DNA from 3 places in the Idiomarina abyssalis genome. Region 1 is predicted to be linked to each of the others. Evidence: predicted binding sites of a transcription regulator. Region 1 holds the regulator's gene; each other region holds the start of a gene.
What was found. Region 1 encodes sigma-54, which starts transcription at its own class of promoters, with help from an activator protein. Its sites were predicted from a motif close to GTTGGCACGNNNNTNGNNT; they were not measured.
Positions count from the first base shown of each region.

Region 2: a site for sigma-54 is predicted at 1,789-1,807, ahead of K5X84_RS07450 (DUF3192 domain-containing protein). Genes of this name have one in related genera too.
Region 3: a site for sigma-54 is predicted at 4,797-4,815, ahead of K5X84_RS00895 (hemerythrin domain-containing protein). Genes of this name have one in related genera too.

Region 1 is NZ_CP081832.1:364,976-371,063, reverse strand. It holds gene lptA (lipopolysaccharide transport periplasmic protein LptA) at 1-222, shown strand, start outside; gene lptB (LPS export ABC transporter ATP-binding protein) at 224-949, shown strand; gene K5X84_RS01830 (RNA polymerase factor sigma-54) at 971-2,431, shown strand; gene hpf (ribosome hibernation promoting factor) at 2,460-2,747, shown strand; gene ptsN (PTS IIA-like nitrogen regulatory protein PtsN) at 2,751-3,221, shown strand; gene rapZ (RNase adapter RapZ) at 3,212-4,063, shown strand; gene K5X84_RS01810 (HPr family phosphocarrier protein) at 4,056-4,331, shown strand; gene mgtE (magnesium transporter) at 4,334-5,695, shown strand; gene pmbA (metalloprotease PmbA) at 5,707-6,088, opposite strand, start outside.
Region 2 is NZ_CP081832.1:1,556,576-1,562,663, forward strand. It holds gene K5X84_RS07430 (DUF3549 family protein) at 1-27, shown strand, start outside; gene K5X84_RS07435 (DUF3301 domain-containing protein) at 27-338, shown strand; gene K5X84_RS07440 (Mpo1-like protein) at 309-623, opposite strand; gene K5X84_RS07445 (GNAT family N-acetyltransferase) at 629-1,309, opposite strand; gene K5X84_RS07450 (DUF3192 domain-containing protein) at 1,343-1,723, opposite strand; gene syd (SecY-interacting protein) at 1,865-2,413, opposite strand; gene queF (NADPH-dependent 7-cyano-7-deazaguanine reductase QueF) at 2,473-3,297, shown strand; gene K5X84_RS07465 (M61 family metallopeptidase) at 3,302-5,080, opposite strand; gene K5X84_RS07470 (GGDEF domain-containing protein) at 5,232-6,088, shown strand, end outside.
Region 3 is NZ_CP081832.1:180,532-186,619, forward strand. It holds gene K5X84_RS00870 (nitrate/nitrite transporter) at 1-494, opposite strand, end outside; gene K5X84_RS00875 (NnrS family protein) at 806-2,008, shown strand; gene K5X84_RS00880 (HesA/MoeB/ThiF family protein) at 2,005-2,760, opposite strand; gene K5X84_RS00885 (YbaN family protein) at 2,757-3,161, opposite strand; gene norR (nitric oxide reductase transcriptional regulator NorR) at 3,158-4,702, opposite strand; gene K5X84_RS00895 (hemerythrin domain-containing protein) at 4,890-5,429, shown strand; gene K5X84_RS00900 (murein transglycosylase domain-containing protein) at 5,423-6,088, opposite strand, start outside.

The DNA of each region.
Region 1 (6,088 bases):
AACAAAATTACCTATTTTCAATCGGAACAGCGCCTGGAGCTTAGCGGAAAAGCCCGTATTTCTCAGGGTAGCAGCAGTTCCAGTGGTGATCTCATCACCTATGATTTAGACAAACAAACCATAACCGCGACCAGTTCCGGTGAAGAAGACAGTCGCGTCATCACCATTTTTACGCCAAAGGCAAAAACTGACTCCAACGAGAAAAATAACGAGAACCCTTAATATGGCAACCTTACGAGTTAAACACTTAGCCAAAAGCTATAAAAGTCGCCAGGTTGTTAAAGACGTTAGCCTGGAGGTGAGCCAGGGACAGGTTATTGGATTATTAGGGCCTAATGGAGCCGGTAAAACAACCACCTTTTATATGATTGTCGGACTGGTTAACAGCGATAAAGGCCAGATTTTACTGGATGATAACGACCTCACTTTACTGCCAATGCATGAGCGGGCGCGCAGAGGTATTGGTTACCTGCCACAGGAAGCTTCTATTTTCAGAAAGCTCACCGTACGTGACAACCTGATGGCCATTTTAGAAACCCGCAAAGCGTTATCAGACAACGACAGAGAAGAACAGCTCGATGCCTTACTCGAAGAGTTTAATATTGGGCACATTGCCAACAGCCAGGGAATGAGTCTGTCAGGCGGTGAGCGCCGACGGGTTGAAATAGCCCGGGCCCTGGCAGCAGAACCCACTTTTATTCTTTTAGATGAGCCTTTCGCCGGTGTCGACCCCATATCCGTCATTGATATCAAAAAAATCATTGAGCATTTAAAGCAACGCGGTATTGGCGTATTGATTACCGACCATAATGTTCGTGAAACCCTATCGGTTTGTGAACACGCCTATATCGTTAGTCATGGCGAACTTATTGCCAGCGGGGATGCAGAAAGTATATTATCGAATCAACAGGTTAAAGACGTTTACCTCGGTGAGCAGTTCACCTTATAACGTGAAACCGGGACAGTCATTATGAAGCAAAGTCTGCAGCTAAAAATTGGTCAGCATCTGACCATGACGCCACAACTTCAACAGGCCATTCGCCTGCTGCAGCTTTCCTCGCTCGATCTTCAGGCTGAAATTCAGGATGCACTGGACAGTAATCCTCTATTAGAAGTTGAAGGCGATGCCAGCAACGAAGCTGACAATTCCGAAACCCGAAATATCGAAGAGCGGGATGACAGTCAGCGAGAAACCTCAGACGTTATAAAAACTCAGGAAATGCCGGACGAGTTACCGGTAGACAGCAGTTGGGATGACACCTACTCCAGCCAGACACCGGTTAATGGGGCCGCGTCCTCTGGTAAGTCTTTTGAAGGTGACTTTGAAGTTTACCAGGGCTCGACCAGTGAGTCGTTGCAAGATCACTTACTTTGGCAAATGCAGCTTTCTCACTTTTCTGAGGAAGACACCGCCATAGCTGAAGCCATTATCGAAGCCATAGACGACAACGGCTATCTAATGGTCGATGTTGATGAGATTATTGAAGCGGTGCGCCTTCCGGAGGTGGAAGCAGAAGAAGTTTGTATGGTGCTTAAACGCATTCAGCACTTCGACCCAATAGGTGTGGGAGCACGCAGCGTCAGCGAATGCCTTGCCATCCAATTGCGGCAACTAAGCGACGACACTGAGTACAAAGAAACTGCTCTATGTTTAGTGACTGAACATATGGATTTACTGGGCAGCCGGGATTTTCGCACCATTCAGCGTAAGTTAAAGCTCTCGGAAGACGACTTGCGTCAAACCATGCGCTTGATTCAGCAGTTGCATCCCCACCCGGGTGAGCAAGTTGCACAACAACCCGTTGAATATGTCATTCCGGATGTTGCTGTGACAAAAAAAAATGGGCGTTGGATGGTCGAATTGAACCCCGACAGCGTACCTAAATTAAAGGTCAATGAAGAATACGCGGCCTTGAGTAAAGCAGCTAAGTCAGTAGCCGACAGCCAGTACATAAAAAACCACACGCAGGAAGCGCGTTGGTTTATAAAAAGCCTGGAAAGTCGCAATGACACGTTGCTAAAAGTTGCCAACTGCATAGTGCAACGCCAACAGGGCTTTTTTGAGCATGGCGAAGAAGCCATGAAGCCTATGGTTTTAAACGATGTCGCCGAAGCGGTGGATATGCACGAAAGCACCATTTCGCGGGTGACAACACAGAAATACTTACACTGTCCGCGGGGCGTGTTTGAGTTAAAATACTTTTTCTCAAGTCATGTCAGTACTGAAGGCGGTGGTGAGTGTTCAAGCACTGCAATACGTGCTTTAATTAAGAAGATGGTCGCTGCAGAAAACCGCAGTAAACCGTTAAGTGACAGCAAAATTGCTGAACTGATAGCTGAACAAGGTATCCAAGTAGCAAGGAGGACAATTGCGAAGTATCGGGAATCGTTAAACATTCCATCATCGAGCCAACGCAAAAGTCTTTTGTAACTTTGTTAACTGCAAGAAGGAAGACGTTATGCAAATTAATTTGACCGGTCACCACATCGATATTACCGAAGCTTTACGTGACTACGTAGACACAAAATTTGCCAAGCTGGAACGACATTTTGACCACATTACTAATGTTCACGTCATCCTAAATGTTGAAAAAACGATTCAAAAAGCGGAAGCTACGCTGCACGTGAATGGCGGTGAAATTTTTGCCGACGCAAAACACGACGATATGTACGCGGCCATCGACGGTTTAATCAATAAGCTGGACCGTCAGGTGATTAAACACAAAGAAAAAATGAAACAACATTAATCCATGCAACTGAGTGAATTGTTAAGCCCCGACTGCACCAAGTGTGCAGTCGAGGGCGCAAGTAAAAAAAGACTGCTTGAAACCATTAGTCAAATCGTAGCTCCTAAGTTGTCCGGCATTACCCGCCATGACATTTTTGAGAGCCTATTGAACCGTGAGCGTTTGGGCAGTACGGGAATTGGCTTAGGTATCGCAATTCCTCATGGCCGATTACCCAATGCTAACCACCCGGTTGCGGTATTACTCACGCTAGATGAGCCGATTGAGTTTGACTCTATCGACAACCAACCCGTCGATATTATATTCGCGCTTCTGGTACCAGAATCCGAACACGAAAACCATCTGCAGACTTTAGCTTCTGTCGCTCGCCGTATGAATGACAAAGACTGCACACGTGCATTACGCCAGGCTGACTCCGACAAAGACTTATACCAATTATTTATTGGCGAAGGTGAGCAGTCGCCATGCAACTGATCATTGTTAGTGGTCGTTCCGGTTCAGGTAAAACCATCGCGTTGCGGGTCCTTGAGGATTTAGGTTTTTACTGCGTTGATAATTTACCCATTAGCCTGCTACCCACGTTAGTCCATGCTGTTATCGAGCAATACCAGAAAATTGCCATTAGCATTGACGTTCGTAACTTACCCGAGCACTCCGAAGAACTGCTGGATTCACTCAACTTTTTGCCTAAAGGCGTAGAGCCCGAAATTCTGTTCATTGATGCAGACGACAACACCTTATTAAAACGTTTCGGTGAAACCCGGCGACTACACCCGCTCTCGCAAAAAGAACTGCCTTTACTGGAAGCGCTGCAAACCGAGCATAAGATGCTTGAGCCTATTATGGAACGTGCCACCTGGCGCCTCGACAGTAGCGACTTGTCATTGCACCAGCTGAGCGAACAGGTTACTGAGCGTGTACTTGGTCGCGCAGATAAAAAACTCATTATTGTCTTTCAGTCATTTGGCTTTAAATACGGCTTACCCAAAGACGCCGACTTTGTTTTTGACGCACGAATTTTACCGAACCCACACTGGCAACCTGAGCTAAAGTTGTTAACGGGGTTGGATACCGATGTACAACTCTTCTTCCGCCAACAACCTTTAGTCACTAAGTTTATCTATCAGCTGGAAAACTTTCTCGACACCTGGTTACCGCATTTTCAGCGCAGCAACCGAAGTTATCTGACTATTGCCACCGGCTGCACTGGTGGTCAGCACCGTTCAGTTTATATCTCTCAGCAGCTAGCCGAGCGCTTTGAACAAAAAGACCTAAAGGTTCAGGTCAGACACCGGGAGTTAAAGCGAAATGGATAAAGTTTGCAGAGACCTGATTATTCGCAATAAACTGGGTCTGCATGCTCGCGCCGCAACCAAGTTGGCTCAATTGACACAAGAATTTGATTCAACCATAACGGTGCGACAAGGCGAACAATGCGTGAATGCCGCCAGTGTAATGTGTCTCATGCTACTGGCCAGCCAACAGGGTAAATCTGTTGAAGTGTGTGCTGAAGGAAAAGATGCACAAGCGGCGCTGGATGCTGTTAGTGCGTTATTTGAAGATCGCTTCGAGGAAGACGAATAAACATGATTGCGGAACTGTCCGACAAAGAATATGCCATGCAGCGCATCCAGGAGGTTAACTCCGCGCTGTCCGATGGCATGTTCGTTGCTGCCCGCCGTATGCTGCATAATATGCCGGCATGTGACGTGGCACTGTTGTTGGAGTCTTCACCACCGAAAAGCCGTTCCATTGTCTGGAAACTGGTCGATGTTGAAGAACACGGTGAAATTCTTGAAGAACTGAACGAAGAAGTTCAGAAAGACATTATTCGCCAAATGGCACCGGAGAACCTTGCCGCTGCCACCGAAGGCATGGACACCGATGACCTGGCCTACGTTTTGCGTGGCTTACCTGAGCCAGTCTATCAGGAAGTATTGAAGTCCATGGACGAGAGCGACCGTGAACGTGCGGAAACAGCGCTCTCATACGCCGAAGACAGCGCTGGTGGTATCATGAACACCGATACTATTACCCTGCGCTCAGACGTCACCATAGACGTTGTCCTGCGTTACTTGCGTCTTAAAGGCGAACTGCCCGAAGCGACAGACAAACTCTATGTTGTCGACCGCAATGAAAAAGTCACCGGTGAGATATCTCTGACTCAACTACTGACCGTTGACCCGAGCCGCCGTATTGATGAGATTATGTCGTCTGACATTACGACCATACCCGTCGATATGGAAGAAACCGAGGTCGCGAAGCTATTCGAACGCCATGACTGGGTATCCGCGCCGGTTGTCGACAGTGACCAGCAGCTTGTCGGTCGTATTACCATCGATGACGTGGTCGATATTATTCGCGAAGAAGCCCAGCACTCTATGTTGAGTATGGCGGGTCTGGAAGATGACGAAGATACCTTCGCCCCCGTATTAAAAAGTACCCGACGCCGGACAGTCTGGCTGGCGGTGAACTTAGTTACGGCGTTACTCGCCGCTATGGTCAGTTCCTTATTTGAAGATATTTTAGCGCAAATGGCGGTACTGGCTATTCTGAACACCATTGTGCCCAGTATGGGTGGTATCGCTGGTAGTCAGACACTGACGCTGGTGATACGAGGTATGGCTCTGGGCCATATAGGAACCAGTAACTCCCGATGGCTTATCGGTAAAGAGTTGGCTATTGGTTTCTTAAACGGCATTATCTGGTCGGTGCTGATTGCGGCTGTCGTCGCGCTGTGGAAGCAAGACTGGTTAGTCGGTGGGATTATCGCCTTTGCAATGATGATGAACCTGGTAGCTGCCGCGTTGGCCGGTGCGACCATACCACTTGTTCTTAAGCGCTTTAATATTGACCCGGCTCTGGCGGGCGGGGTTATCCTCACTACCGTGACTGACGTTGTCGGTATCTTTGCCTTCCTTGGCTCAGCAACCTTATTACTGTCTTAAATCTTTTTAGTTTAATTACCGGCAACACTCATTTGCTCTAACAATACAGAGCCTGTGTGCAGCGCATGGCGCTCATCGGTGTCATTACCTATGGCAACAATGTTCGCCAGCATGTCTTTTAAGTTACCGGCAATAGTGACTTCTTCTACCGGGTATTGAATTTCTCCGTTTTCAACCCAGAAGCCGGCGGCGCCACGTGAGTAGTCACCGTTGACCATATTCACGCCCTGGCCCATTAGCTCAGTTACCAGCAAACCAGTACCCATTTTCTTGCACAATTGTGCTAAAGAATTATCCTGCTGTGTAACTCGCCAATTGTGAATACCTCCAGCGTGCCCGGTTGGCTGCATACCCAATTTACGCGCGGCGTAACTGGCTAACAGGTAAGTCTGC
Region 2 (6,088 bases), 1.2 Mb from region 1:
TTAAAACAGCAAACCCGGAGCGCTTGATGAACTTACTTGATGTTATTGTTTTTCTCGGGTTGGCAACCGCAATATGGGTTTTCTGGCAACACCGCCAGCAGTCGGAAAGCGCGCAGAAACACGCGGTTTTTTATTGTAAACAACAAGGTTTGCAGTTTCTGGATATTCGTCGTGAGGATACCCGATGGTCTTTTAAAGGAAGCCAACCGGGCTGGCGAAGTACATTTAAAATGGGGTTTAGCAGCGACGGAGAAACTCGTTATGAAGGGGAACTAACCCTTCATAACCAGCGCTTAGTTGGTGTTGAATTACCGCCGTTTCGAATTCCCGGTCAATAATTTAACCCAGGCATCTTTATACATAACCCAGTCACCCAGTAAGCTATACAAAGGATACTGAAAAGTGGCTGGCTTATTCTTCTCAAACACAAAGTGACCCAGCCAGGCAAATCCATAACCAATAACCGGCAAAGCCAGTAACCACCAATAGTTTGAGCTAACCAGAGCGTAAATTAACACGGCTAACACCAGGGTGCTGCCAATATAATGTAGGATCCGACAACGCTTGTCAGAGTGCTCTTGCAAGTAGTAAGGGTAAAACTCTTTAAAACTGGAATAACTCATTAGCTTTAATCTTCTTGCCTAGGGTAAAAGAGTACTTCACCGGGTAGCTTTTCAACCTCTATCTGGGCCTGCAAACGGTAACCGCGCTTCTTGAAAAATGCCTGATAATCAGAGCGGGTGACGTAAACTGCAATGCCCTGCGATTCAGGATCTTCTTCAAATACCGTTTTAGCAGCCTCAACCAATAAATGCCCTACCCCTTGAGATTGATACTGCGGCGCTACGGCAATAAAAGCTAACATATGGTAGGGAACATCGGGCATCGCTTGCTGAATAAGACGTTCTTTTTCAAGCACCTGTCGGGTACTTAAAAAACCTGCAGTCAGCAGCATACTAATGCGCCAATGCCAAAAACGACCAGGACCAAAGCTCTTACCAGGACGGGTGAGACAGGCGACACCTAATAGTGTGCCGCCGTCACGGATACCAATAATGGGTTGTCCACTTTCCCAAAACGCATTCAGATCTTCACGAATTGCGGCTCGTAGGCGCTTTTCGTAATCCGGCTTATCGGCCCGAAAAATCTTTTGCAACAATTCATCGTCATAGTAAGTCTGAAACAAAAGCGAAGCCGCTAATTTAAGATCTTCGGCAACAAGATAGACAAGCTCTCCCTGAATATGCTCGCTGCTGTTCTCACTTGCCTTATCGATTTCACTTTCTGTTTTTTCGGTTAAGCCTTGCATAACAACCACTGATTAGTTTTTTATAACACCAAGTTAACCATTTTTCGGGATCCTGTCGAGAGCCATTTCTCCGATACCTGCCAGGGTATCATCAATGAACACAATAGCTGTGCATTCATCACGGGTCGTCATACCGTCAGCATGCTTTCTGTGTGTGCGATAATACAAAACCTGATATCGATGTTGTTCAGATTCCCAGGAGTCATTAAAATCGGGAGTTCCTAATCGGCTCAAGGCTTCGCTAACCGAAAGTGAGGGTGGTAATGCCGCAATCGAAGAGCGGTTTCTTTGCTCTGACTGCTGCCCTTCATATTTTTCGCTACTACCATCGTAACTCGACTCTTTTACAACAACACAACCGGATAAAGTTAACGCGCTTAGCAACGCAACAGCCAATAAAGATCTTTTCAGCATGCTTCATATTCTCCTGATTATTTTATTAATAAGTTTGCTTCAATATATTTTCAGCAGCTCATTTCAAGCAAGCTTCAGGCCAAAACGTAACTCTATGTTTTTATTGCGCTTTATATTTTTCAGGTTTTGCTAATTTGCTAATTAATCGTTATTTTCACTAATTTTAGGCTCGCATTCATTGAGCCACCCAGACAAAGAGTCGGCAAGGACTTCATGCTGTTCCTTCCCCACCCATTCAAGTCCAATAGCACCGCTGTGGTTATCTATCGACAACAATAAGTCTTCGTTATCTACTCCTAACCCAATAAACACCGTTTCTGGCTGTTTTAACCGGCGTTTCATTAAAATATGTCCGGTTATATTTGCCAACAACCGCTCACCATCTTCTTCACTTTGGATCTGTAATAAATGTATCGGATGTCCCTGATAAGAAAGCGCCAGGTCGCCCGCATACCAGCGCCCAAATAGCGCTTTAATGCTGTCATGGAAGGTTGTTTCTAAGGCTTTTTCCAGCTCATCAAAAGCCAGAGGCTTAGCTTGTAAAGACGGTGTCCATTCAACCGTATCGTCATCAATAACCTCACCATATATTGGACTGCTCCACTCTTCTACATACTCCGTATAACGGACAGGAACCTGATTTTGATAACGCTCCATTAAGGCATCGATAGTTTCTTCTAACGTCTTCATCTGGCACTTACACCTAAGAAAATTTACAATAAGGGCATTGTACTTACGGAGCGACTTAAATGCCAAAGAAGCACGCACTCGACCACTTATCGCTGGGGCAAAGCACAGACTACCCGAGTGAATATGACCCGAAGCAGCTACAACCTGTCCCCCGCTCGCTGAATCGTGAGCCCATTGGTCTTGTTGGTAAGCTGCCTTTTTCCGGTGTCGACTTATGGACTGGCTACGAAATATCCTGGCTGAACTCAAATGGCTTGCCACAAGTCGCTGTCGGTTACTTTGAAGTGCCTGCGGAAAGTCCGAATCTCATTGAATCAAAGTCCTTTAAGCTTTATTTAAACAGTTTCAATGACTCTCATTTTGGCTCCTGGCAAGAGGTTCAGGTAGTTATGGAAAAGGACTTATCTGCATGTGCCGGAGCCAGGGTCAGTGTTACCTTAAAGCCGTTGTCTGAGCTAGAAGGTGAATCCATTGCAACCTTTCCCGGTCTTTGTATTGATAAGCAGGACATCACAATTTCGCAATATGACTACCAGCCGTCATTATTAATAACGGAGCATAATGAGACAGAAGAGAAGCTACACAGTCACCTGTTGAAGTCTAACTGTCTTATCACGAACCAACCCGACTGGGGATCCGTCTATATTCATTACCAGGGGCCCAAGTTGGATCATGCGTCATTATTGGCGTATTTGGTCTCATTCAGGCGCCACAATGAATTCCACGAACAATGCGTTGAACGTATTTATCAGGACTTAAAGGCGCTGGGGATGAAAAAACTGACGGTTTATGCCCGCTATACTCGCCGCGGAGGCCTCGACATAAACCCATTTCGTTCGGACTTCGAACCAGCGCTGCAGATGCAGCGCATGGCTCGACAATAAAACCTTAGGCATTAGGATGAGGAATTTGTAACCATTGAAGAAACCGGGCCTGTTGCTCAGCCGTTGGCTCATCCACAGGCTCAATTTTCGCATCTGTGGCGGGTTTTGCTTTTACGCTCAAGGTTTTTTCATGCAACTGGTCACGACGGAAAAACGTAACGGTTATAGAATCTCCTGCCTCATACTCTTTAAAAGCATCGCTGAAACGACCATCAACCACTTTGTGTCCGTCAAAGGCGACAATAACGTCACCGGGGGTAAAGCCAGCTTCCCACGCGGGGCTTCCTTTACTAACACGAGTCAGTTCCATACCGCCGCTTGTGTCATTAGCATTCCAGCCTGCCCACACTTCTGGCTCGTCATCTTTCTCATAAACCAGTTCCAAACCAACTCGTTCCAACATGGTTTCAAACGGAATATCGGCAGGCGTTTCAACATTATTCTGCCACCAGTTCTGCCAGGAGCGGCCTGTCAGCTCTTTTAGAATGGTTAATACATCCGCGGCAGTAAAACCTTCATGGTCAGCATCAAAGCGCTGATAGAGTTCATTATGAACATCGCGGTAACTCACTTCACCTTCAGTTGTTTCCAGAAGTTCACTGTCCAGCATCCAGGAAACCAGCGCCCCCTCTGAATAAATATTAACTGAATCGTTATGAGCCCTGTCACCGTATTGGTCTATCCATGCTTCAAATGACGCCTCAGCTACCGACATCTCTTCACGCCCCGGTTTCGCTTTGTGCCGATCAATACTTGTGGCCACACGTTCAAAGTATTCTGACGGTTCCATAATGCCTGCGTGTAACAACAGATGATTCTGGAAATAACTGGTGGAGCCTTCTGCTATCCAAAATAAATCTGTGTAGTTTTCTTTTTGATAGTCATAAGGAACTAAACCACTGGGGCGGTATGCTTTTACGTTCCAGGTGTGAACAAACTCATGCGATGCTGTCGACATAAAAGACAGGTAGTCATCGCGGCTGGCAAAGCTATAACGTGGTCGCTGAATAACCGTGGAGTTCTTGTGTTCCGTTGCGCCACCGGCACCAGTTGTTGCGTGGATCATGAACACATAACGCTCGAACGGATAATCACTCCATATAGAATCACCAGTTCCCACCAGCTTTTTTAAATCCGAAACCGTCTTTTCAGCATCGTAATTTCCTTCACCCCAGAACACCACTTCATAGTTCCGTTCATCCTGAGTAAATGCATAGTGTGTGTTAATACCAGTCTCTATTGGGGAGTCAACAAATACATCCCAATTCTGAGCAGTAAACTGATGATCTCCCTGGCGCTTCATTCCCGAGTAGCTTTTCCAGTTCTCAGGAACGTCAAGAGAAACTGAAATTGGTTCATTGCGCCACGCGTCAGCATACATAAAGACGGCAGATGCATCCAAATAAGCGTGAGTGTCGTCTATATGGCGACTACGACGCCCCAACTGATTCGCATAGATTTCGTAATCAACGGTAACCTCACCGCTTTGCTCTGGCAGGTATATGCGCCAGGTACTTTTATCAACTTTTTCCCAACGCAGTTCTTCACCATTGCTGCGCACTTCGAAGTCGCGCACGCCATTCGCCAAGTTTAAAATTCGGTAATAACCTGTTCTCCAGGCTGGCATTTTTATATCCAGGAACTTTTCTTCGCTGGCCGGAAAAGTAATTGAAACTTCACCTTTATGGTGTTCTGGTTGCGTCAGGTCAATTTTATAATCGGTATTTGCCAATACTACTGAAGGGGCTAACATAACACCAACAGCCAATAAGCTCTTACGCACAGTCAGTCTCCGTTAATTTCGAGTTTTTTGTTAGTCTGTTTTTGCAAAGACTACCACAATTCACCAATAGTAAATAAATTCAGATAGGTTAGACTTTATAATAATAATTTTCGTATCATAGCTATTGCATTCAGTATTGGGTAGGTGAGCATTGGCAGTACCTGAAACACCACAAGAAAAGATTCAGCATCTTAGCAAAAAGTTGCAACAGAGCATCCAGTCTCGTAAGCAATTAGAAGATGACTATTTACGTGACTCACAAAGATACTCAAATTTTGTGAATGATCTTTGCTTAGCGTTAAGTGGTGTTGATACGGAGCTGGACACTCTGCTGCATAAGCTGCGCGGACACCTGCAGCAGAATGCTTCTGCGGCCGTTCTCGAGCCAATTATGCAGAAGCTTAGCGACGCAATATCGCAGCATACGATTCGTTTGCAGACACAGCTAAAGCTAACCAACGAAAGCATCCGTCAGGCGCTGGCTTCAATTAAACCGCACGATAATAACAGCCGCTCTAAACTGCAGCGTGTCGCCAGCGAATTTGAGCAACCGACAATGACGGTTTCTCACTATCTTCCGTTGATGAACCAATTACTGGCACTTTCCTATCAACAGCCTGCTGTTAAGACAGAGACTCAAGTTAGTCAGTACCAGAGCCAATTGCTCGACTTACTAAGCGAAGTTGAGTTTTCAGGAAACGCTGCCGATACTCTGCGACAAATGAAAGTTGCCCTGCAAAAACCGCAGACAAGTGAAACTCTGCTCGCCATCACTTTAAAAATCATGCGGTTAGTTTTCAGTAACATTAATGATGAACGAAAGTCGGCACAGCATTTCTTAAAGCAACTGAATGCTTCGCTGGAATCGGTTCAAAGTGTGCTGGGTAAAACTATTAATCATTCTTCAGACTACGCTGACCAGCGCGTTCATCTGAATCAAAAACTGAAAAATGGCGTCTCAGAGATCAGTGCATGTGTCACCGATGCCTGTGAGCTTTATGACTTAAA
Region 3 (6,088 bases), 180 kb from region 1:
AGGGCTATTAGCAGAAACGGAGCACCAAAGTTAGTTACCGCCGAGCCAACATTACCGGCTCCGAAAATCCCTAGTGCGGTGCCTTGCTTTTCTTTTACGTCGTTAAACCAGGCCGCCGTATAGGTGACACCAACAATGAATGAACCACCGGCCAGGCCAACACCTAATGCGGCAATCAACAACATAATGTAGCTGTTAGCAAAGGTGAGCAAATAGACACAGGCTGCGGTCAGTAACATGAGAATACTGAAAACTTTGCGACCACCATACCGGTCGGTCCAGATACCCAGGAACATACGGCTGATAGAACCCGTTAATACCGGGGTTGCCATCAGTAAGCCCAACTGAGTGTCAGTTAAGTTGAAGTCGGCCTTTATCTGAATGCCGATGATTGAAAAGATGGTCCAGACCGCAAAACAAAGCGTGAACGCCAGCGTTGAAATAGCGAGCGCTCTGTTGCGTTGACCACCTGTGACTGACAGGGGTTGGTTCATGAAAGACCTCCAGTTAGATCCATTAAGTCAGATGGCTAAACTTTACTGTTAACTGCAATAAAATGCTTTAGTATCAAAAGACTAGGACGAAGCGGTAGGTTCTGGTAATGCTACTTTAAGGGTAGTTTCAAGTGTCTTGGGAAAGCCTGTTAAAAGCGAGGAGGCTACCCCTTAATGGGTAATTTTTACTTGCCATAAAGAAACGAAATCAACTAAGGGGTACTAACTTATTTTCGCGAGTAAGCAGTCGATTTTCCGATAAATAAAAGATATATTACAAATGTACCTTTAAAAATTAAGCGGTGACAATGATGCAGATCACAGACAAACAAAAAGAAGAGCAGTTAATTCCAATTCTGCGCCAGGCATTTCGACCGCTGTTCCTGCTGGGAGCAGGGTTTAGCGCCATCGCTATGCTGTTGTGGGGGCTGGCACTTGGTGGAAAGGTCGATTTGCCCGTGTATGGCAACATCATGTTCTGGCACTCCCATGAAATGATGTTCGGCTTTGTTATCGCTATTGTGCTTGGTTTCTTGTTAACCGCGGTGCAGAACTGGACGGGGCTTAGGGCACCTCACGGCAATACCTTGCTTATTCTGACGGTATTATGGGCAGCAGCGCGGCTGGGTCTTTTGTTTGGGAGTGAGTTGCCCTGGTGGCTGGTTGCGGCTGTCGATGTCAGCCTTTTACCTGTTGCTGCATTTTTGTTCGGGCGCATGGTGATCAAGGTGAATCAGACCCGAAATCTGTTTTTTGTCCCCATTCTGTTGTTGCTGACAGTTTGTAATTTGCTTATGCATTATGGCTTGCACTTTGGTCAGTACCATATTCAAATTCTTGGTGCCTACAATGCGGTGTTCCTGGTGACCTTGCTTATGGCAATTATTGGCGGCCGGGTACTGCCCATGTTTACCGCCAACGGCACCATGACACCGAAAGTACAGCCGATTGTCTGGCTTGATCGCATTGCGCTGGGCAGCTTGTGGCTTATTTTTGCGGTTCACTTTTTGAATCTGCACACCATTTTACCCAGTCAGGTGATGGTCTTCTTATTTACCGTTTCAGCTGTTGCTACAGCGATACGGGTAGCGCGCTGGAAAATCTGGATGACCTGGCGGGTGCCGTTATTGTGGTCGCTGCATTTGGCCTACTGGTTTATTCCGGTTGGGCTGGCGCTATTTGCACTGCGCTATGCCGGTTTTGAGCTGACTCAGAGCCTGGCATTGCACGCACTGACCGCTGGTGCTATGGGTAATATGATTTTGAGCATGATAGCCCGGGTATCCCTGGGGCACAGTGGCCGTCCATTGCAGCCCAAACTGATTATGACCGGTGCATTCTTATTGGTGCTAATTGCGGCACTGACCCGGGTCTTTCTAATGTGGCTGGCACCAGAGTTAACCAGCCAGTGGCTCATGTTCAGCACTTTAGCCTGGGCTTTGGCTTACGGTATTTACGTTGTGGTTTACTTTAAAGTACTGACTACGCCGCGTGCTGATGGTAACCCGGGTTAAAGGTCTGCACAGTGTGGGCACTGCGGGTGCTTCTGAATATTGAGCCGCTGCCAGTCACTGTGCAGCGCATCAAAAAGCAATACCGATGAATACAGCGGCTGGCCAATACCAGCCGCTATTTTTATTGCTTCGACAGCCTGCATGGTACCTACCACCCCCACCAAAGGAGACAAAACACCGGCTTCTGTACAACTGAGTTGCTGCTCACCAAAAAACTGGCTGTAACAGGCGTAGCAGGGCGAACTGTTTTGCATAGAAAAGCTGGCAATCTGGCCCTCAAAACGAATGGCAGAGCCGGAAACCAAAGGCGTTTTACTTTTTAGGCACGCTTTATTAACGCTGTTACGTGTCGTCAGGTTATCGCAGCAATCGACAATGAGCGTGGCTTCTTTTGTCAGTTTGGCCAGCAAAGCCTCATCTGCCCGTACCGGGAGTGATGTAATATCAGCCTCGCTATTCAGCTGCATCAGGTGCTGGCGAGCTTGCTCTGCTTTGTTATTCCCTACGCTGCTTTCGGTAAACAGAATTTGGCGTTGCAGGTTATGACGGTCAATTACATCGTCATCGACTAAAGTGATCTTCCCAATACCGGCCGCGGTTAAATAAGGTGCCACGGCGCATCCTAATCCGCCCAGGCCAATGATGACCACATGGGCGTTTAGTAACCTTTCCTGGCCTTCTAAGTCCATAGCCGGTAGCGCAATGTGCCGGTTGTACTTCAACATCTGCTGATGAGAAAGGGTTTTACTCATAACGAGTTTCCATTATTTTCAGGTACAAATTCAGGGCGAGTGGCCAGCCAGTAACCCACGGTGAGTAAGGCCACACCCACCAGCCCTTTTAACCACACGGGAACCTGTGGAACCAATAACCATAACACCAAATAACCTGTTGCCATCATAATCAGGGCTATGACTTTGGAACGGCGTTTTATGACGCGATTATCGCGCCAGGCTCTAATATCCGGACCGTATTTGGGGTGGTTAATCAGCCAGGCCTCTAAACGAGGCCAGCCTTTGCTGGCGGCCCAAAGCGCGGCGATAAGAAAAGGAACGGTCGGCATCACCGGCAGAGCAATACCAACCAGCCCCAGTAGTACAAAAAATAGGGCCAGAGCGCGCCAGAGCAACCGAATCAACAACTCCCGGGTCATGACTTCATTCCCAGCCGGCTTGCCATTTTGTGCAGGTTACTGGCGTCCAGTTGCAGGTCTTTAGCAGCTTGACTCCAGCTGTTGTTATGCCGACTCAAAGCCGCTTCAATCATTTTTCTTTGGGTGTAGCTAACCGCCTCCTTCATGGAAACGTTATGCACGGGCAACTCGGCTCCTCCGGTGTTTTTATCGGAATCCAGAGAGGCTGACATGGGTAACTGAACATCGAGATCCAACATGTCCGGCTCAATGGTCGCAATATCGCTTTTCTCAACGCCATGGCTCAGCAGCTTAATGGCCGCGCGGCTTATTACGTGCTCCAGTTCGCGCACATTACCCGGCCACTGATACTGCTGTATGGCCAGTTCCGCTTCCGGCGACAGCCGCAAAGCACGAAGCCCCAGGCGCGCGCGGTTTAACTCAAGAAAGTGACCGGCCAGAATCGACACATCGTCATCGCGCTCACGCAAAGGAGGTATGGGTAACGGGTAAACCGACAGGCGGTGGTATAAATCCGCACGGAAGGTTTCATTACTGACTTGCTGGCGCAGGTTACGGTTGGTGGCTGCTATCAGGCGCACGTCTACTTTACGATACTTGTCCGAACCCAGTCTCTGTATTTCTCCGTTTTGCAGAACCCGTAGCAGCTTGGCCTGTATCGACAGTGGCAGTTCGCCCACTTCATCCAGAAATAAGGTGCCGCCATGAGCCGCCTCAAAGCGCCCGGAACGGTCACTGGTAGCACCGGAGAAAGCGCCTTTAACATGACCAAAGAGCTCACTTTCAGCTAAGGATTCTGGCAGCGCAGCACAGTTAACATAAATAAGTGGCATATCGCTGCGCTGCGACAATAAGTGAAGTTCGCGTGCGAAGAGTTCTTTACCGACGCCGGTTTCCCCTAAAAGCAGTACCGGTAAGTCAGCACCGGCGACAACTCTAAGTTCTTTCAGAACACCTTCTATGGCTTTGCTCTGACCAATAATTTCAGAATCGTTGGTTTCCGTCGCTCCGGATTGCGGCATGGCGCGTTGTTGCCCCTGACGCAAGGCTCTGACGTTTTGCTCAAGCTGGCCAATACGCACCGCTGTTTCAACGAATAAACTGAACTTTTGCAGCTCGAGTATGGAATCATCGGTAAAGGTGCCCGGCTGCAAGGCATCTAATGTCAGCACCCCCCAGCATTTGTTTTCCAGGTACAAGCTGATTCCCATGCAGTCGTGTACGGGCAGTGCATTACCCGGCTGCTCCGCTAATAAACCGTCATAAGGGTCTGGTAACGAAGAGTCATGCTCAAACCTTACCGGGCTGCGGGAAGCCAGCAGTGCTGCCAGCCGTGGGTGTTGCGCAACCACGAAGCGACGACCCAGAGCTTCGCGCACCAGGCCCTGAATAGCGACGGGTTGAAGTACCTCGTTATCCAGTTTTAGTAACACCACCGCCCCACAGTTGAAATGACGGCGTAAGGTATTGACCAAATTCTGTAAACGAACGGCGGCAGGCTGCTCGGTCAGCAGGTCTGCTAATAGACTTTCTTGTAACATGGTTAAATTGACTGCTCAGGTTAAAAAGACCCTTATTGGTTGGGTTGATAGTACCTTGGCACCCCGGAGAGTCAATAATCACAATGGGGTAGAAGCTGGCCTGTTTGTTGCAATCAACAGCCATAGCGAGAGTTTAGACCGTTAAGTAACGGCTGAAAATTTTAATTTAGCAAACAGGAGTTACCCCATGAATACTTTAAATGAACGTTTACAAGCTGCTGAACAAAAGTGGCAGGATTCTGGCTCACAGGAATTAATCGAGCACATCTATTTGCGCTTTCATCAACGTCATCGCGAGCAGTTACCGGAACTAAAGCAGTTAGCTATGCGCGTGGAAGAGGTTCACGGTGATCATGCCGAAGCGCCTAATGGTCTGGCTGAGCACTTAGACAATATGTTGCAGGAGTTGGAAAGCCACATGATGAAAGAAGAGCAAATTCTGTTCCCAATGTTGTCGCGCGGAGTCTATCCAAGTGGCCCAATTTCAGTCATGGAAGAAGAACACGTGCAGCACGAAGACGAAATCAATAAAATTGATGAACTGACCAACAACCTGACTTTGCCTGAAGGCGCCTGTGGCACCTGGACTGCGCTTTATAACGGCCTGAAAGAGTTGCAGGACGACTTACGCGAGCATATTTACCTGGAAAACAACGTCCTTTTTGTCGAGAAGAAAGCGGCAGCACCGGTACACGGTAAAGATTTTTGCTGTGGGTCTTGTCAGTAATTTTGCTTAAAGTACATCACCTTTTCCAGGTACCGGCGGCTTTCAGCCAAAGGGTGTTTTGAAGTTAAGTCCCGGTAAATAACGCCGGGCTGACTTCGGTTCATTATCTGTATGGCTCTGTTGCGGTTGGATGAAAAGGTTTTTAGTACATTGCCGGCGCCGCCGTTATATGCGGAGACTATAGCGTATTCGCGGCTGCTTGGGTTTCGTACGCCTTTTAAATACTGGGTATTGAGAATGTGTAAGTAGGCACTGCCTATATCAATGTTCTGGGCGGGGTCAAACAGCTGCTCAGAGGTTGGTTGGCCGGGAACTTCACGTACCCGCTCAAAGACATCTCGCCCGGCGGTAGCTGCCACCACCTGCATTAAGCCATAAGCATTGGCATGGCTTACCGCATAAGGGTTGAAGCTGCTTTCGGTTTCAATAATGGCGTAAATAAGCTCAGGCTCAATATCGTAGCGTTTCGCGGCAGCTATCACGTAATCGGAATATTGGTGTTTGCGTAGCGATTTATGATCGTCCACCAGCGCAATTTGTACTTCATAAACGTCGTTGTCTTTGGCACGGCGAGTACGAAGCTTGTTGTTAACTAAATACTCAGCAAAACGCTTTGCTCGCCACTGGTATTCGACCACCACATTGTCCTGGTCAACAAC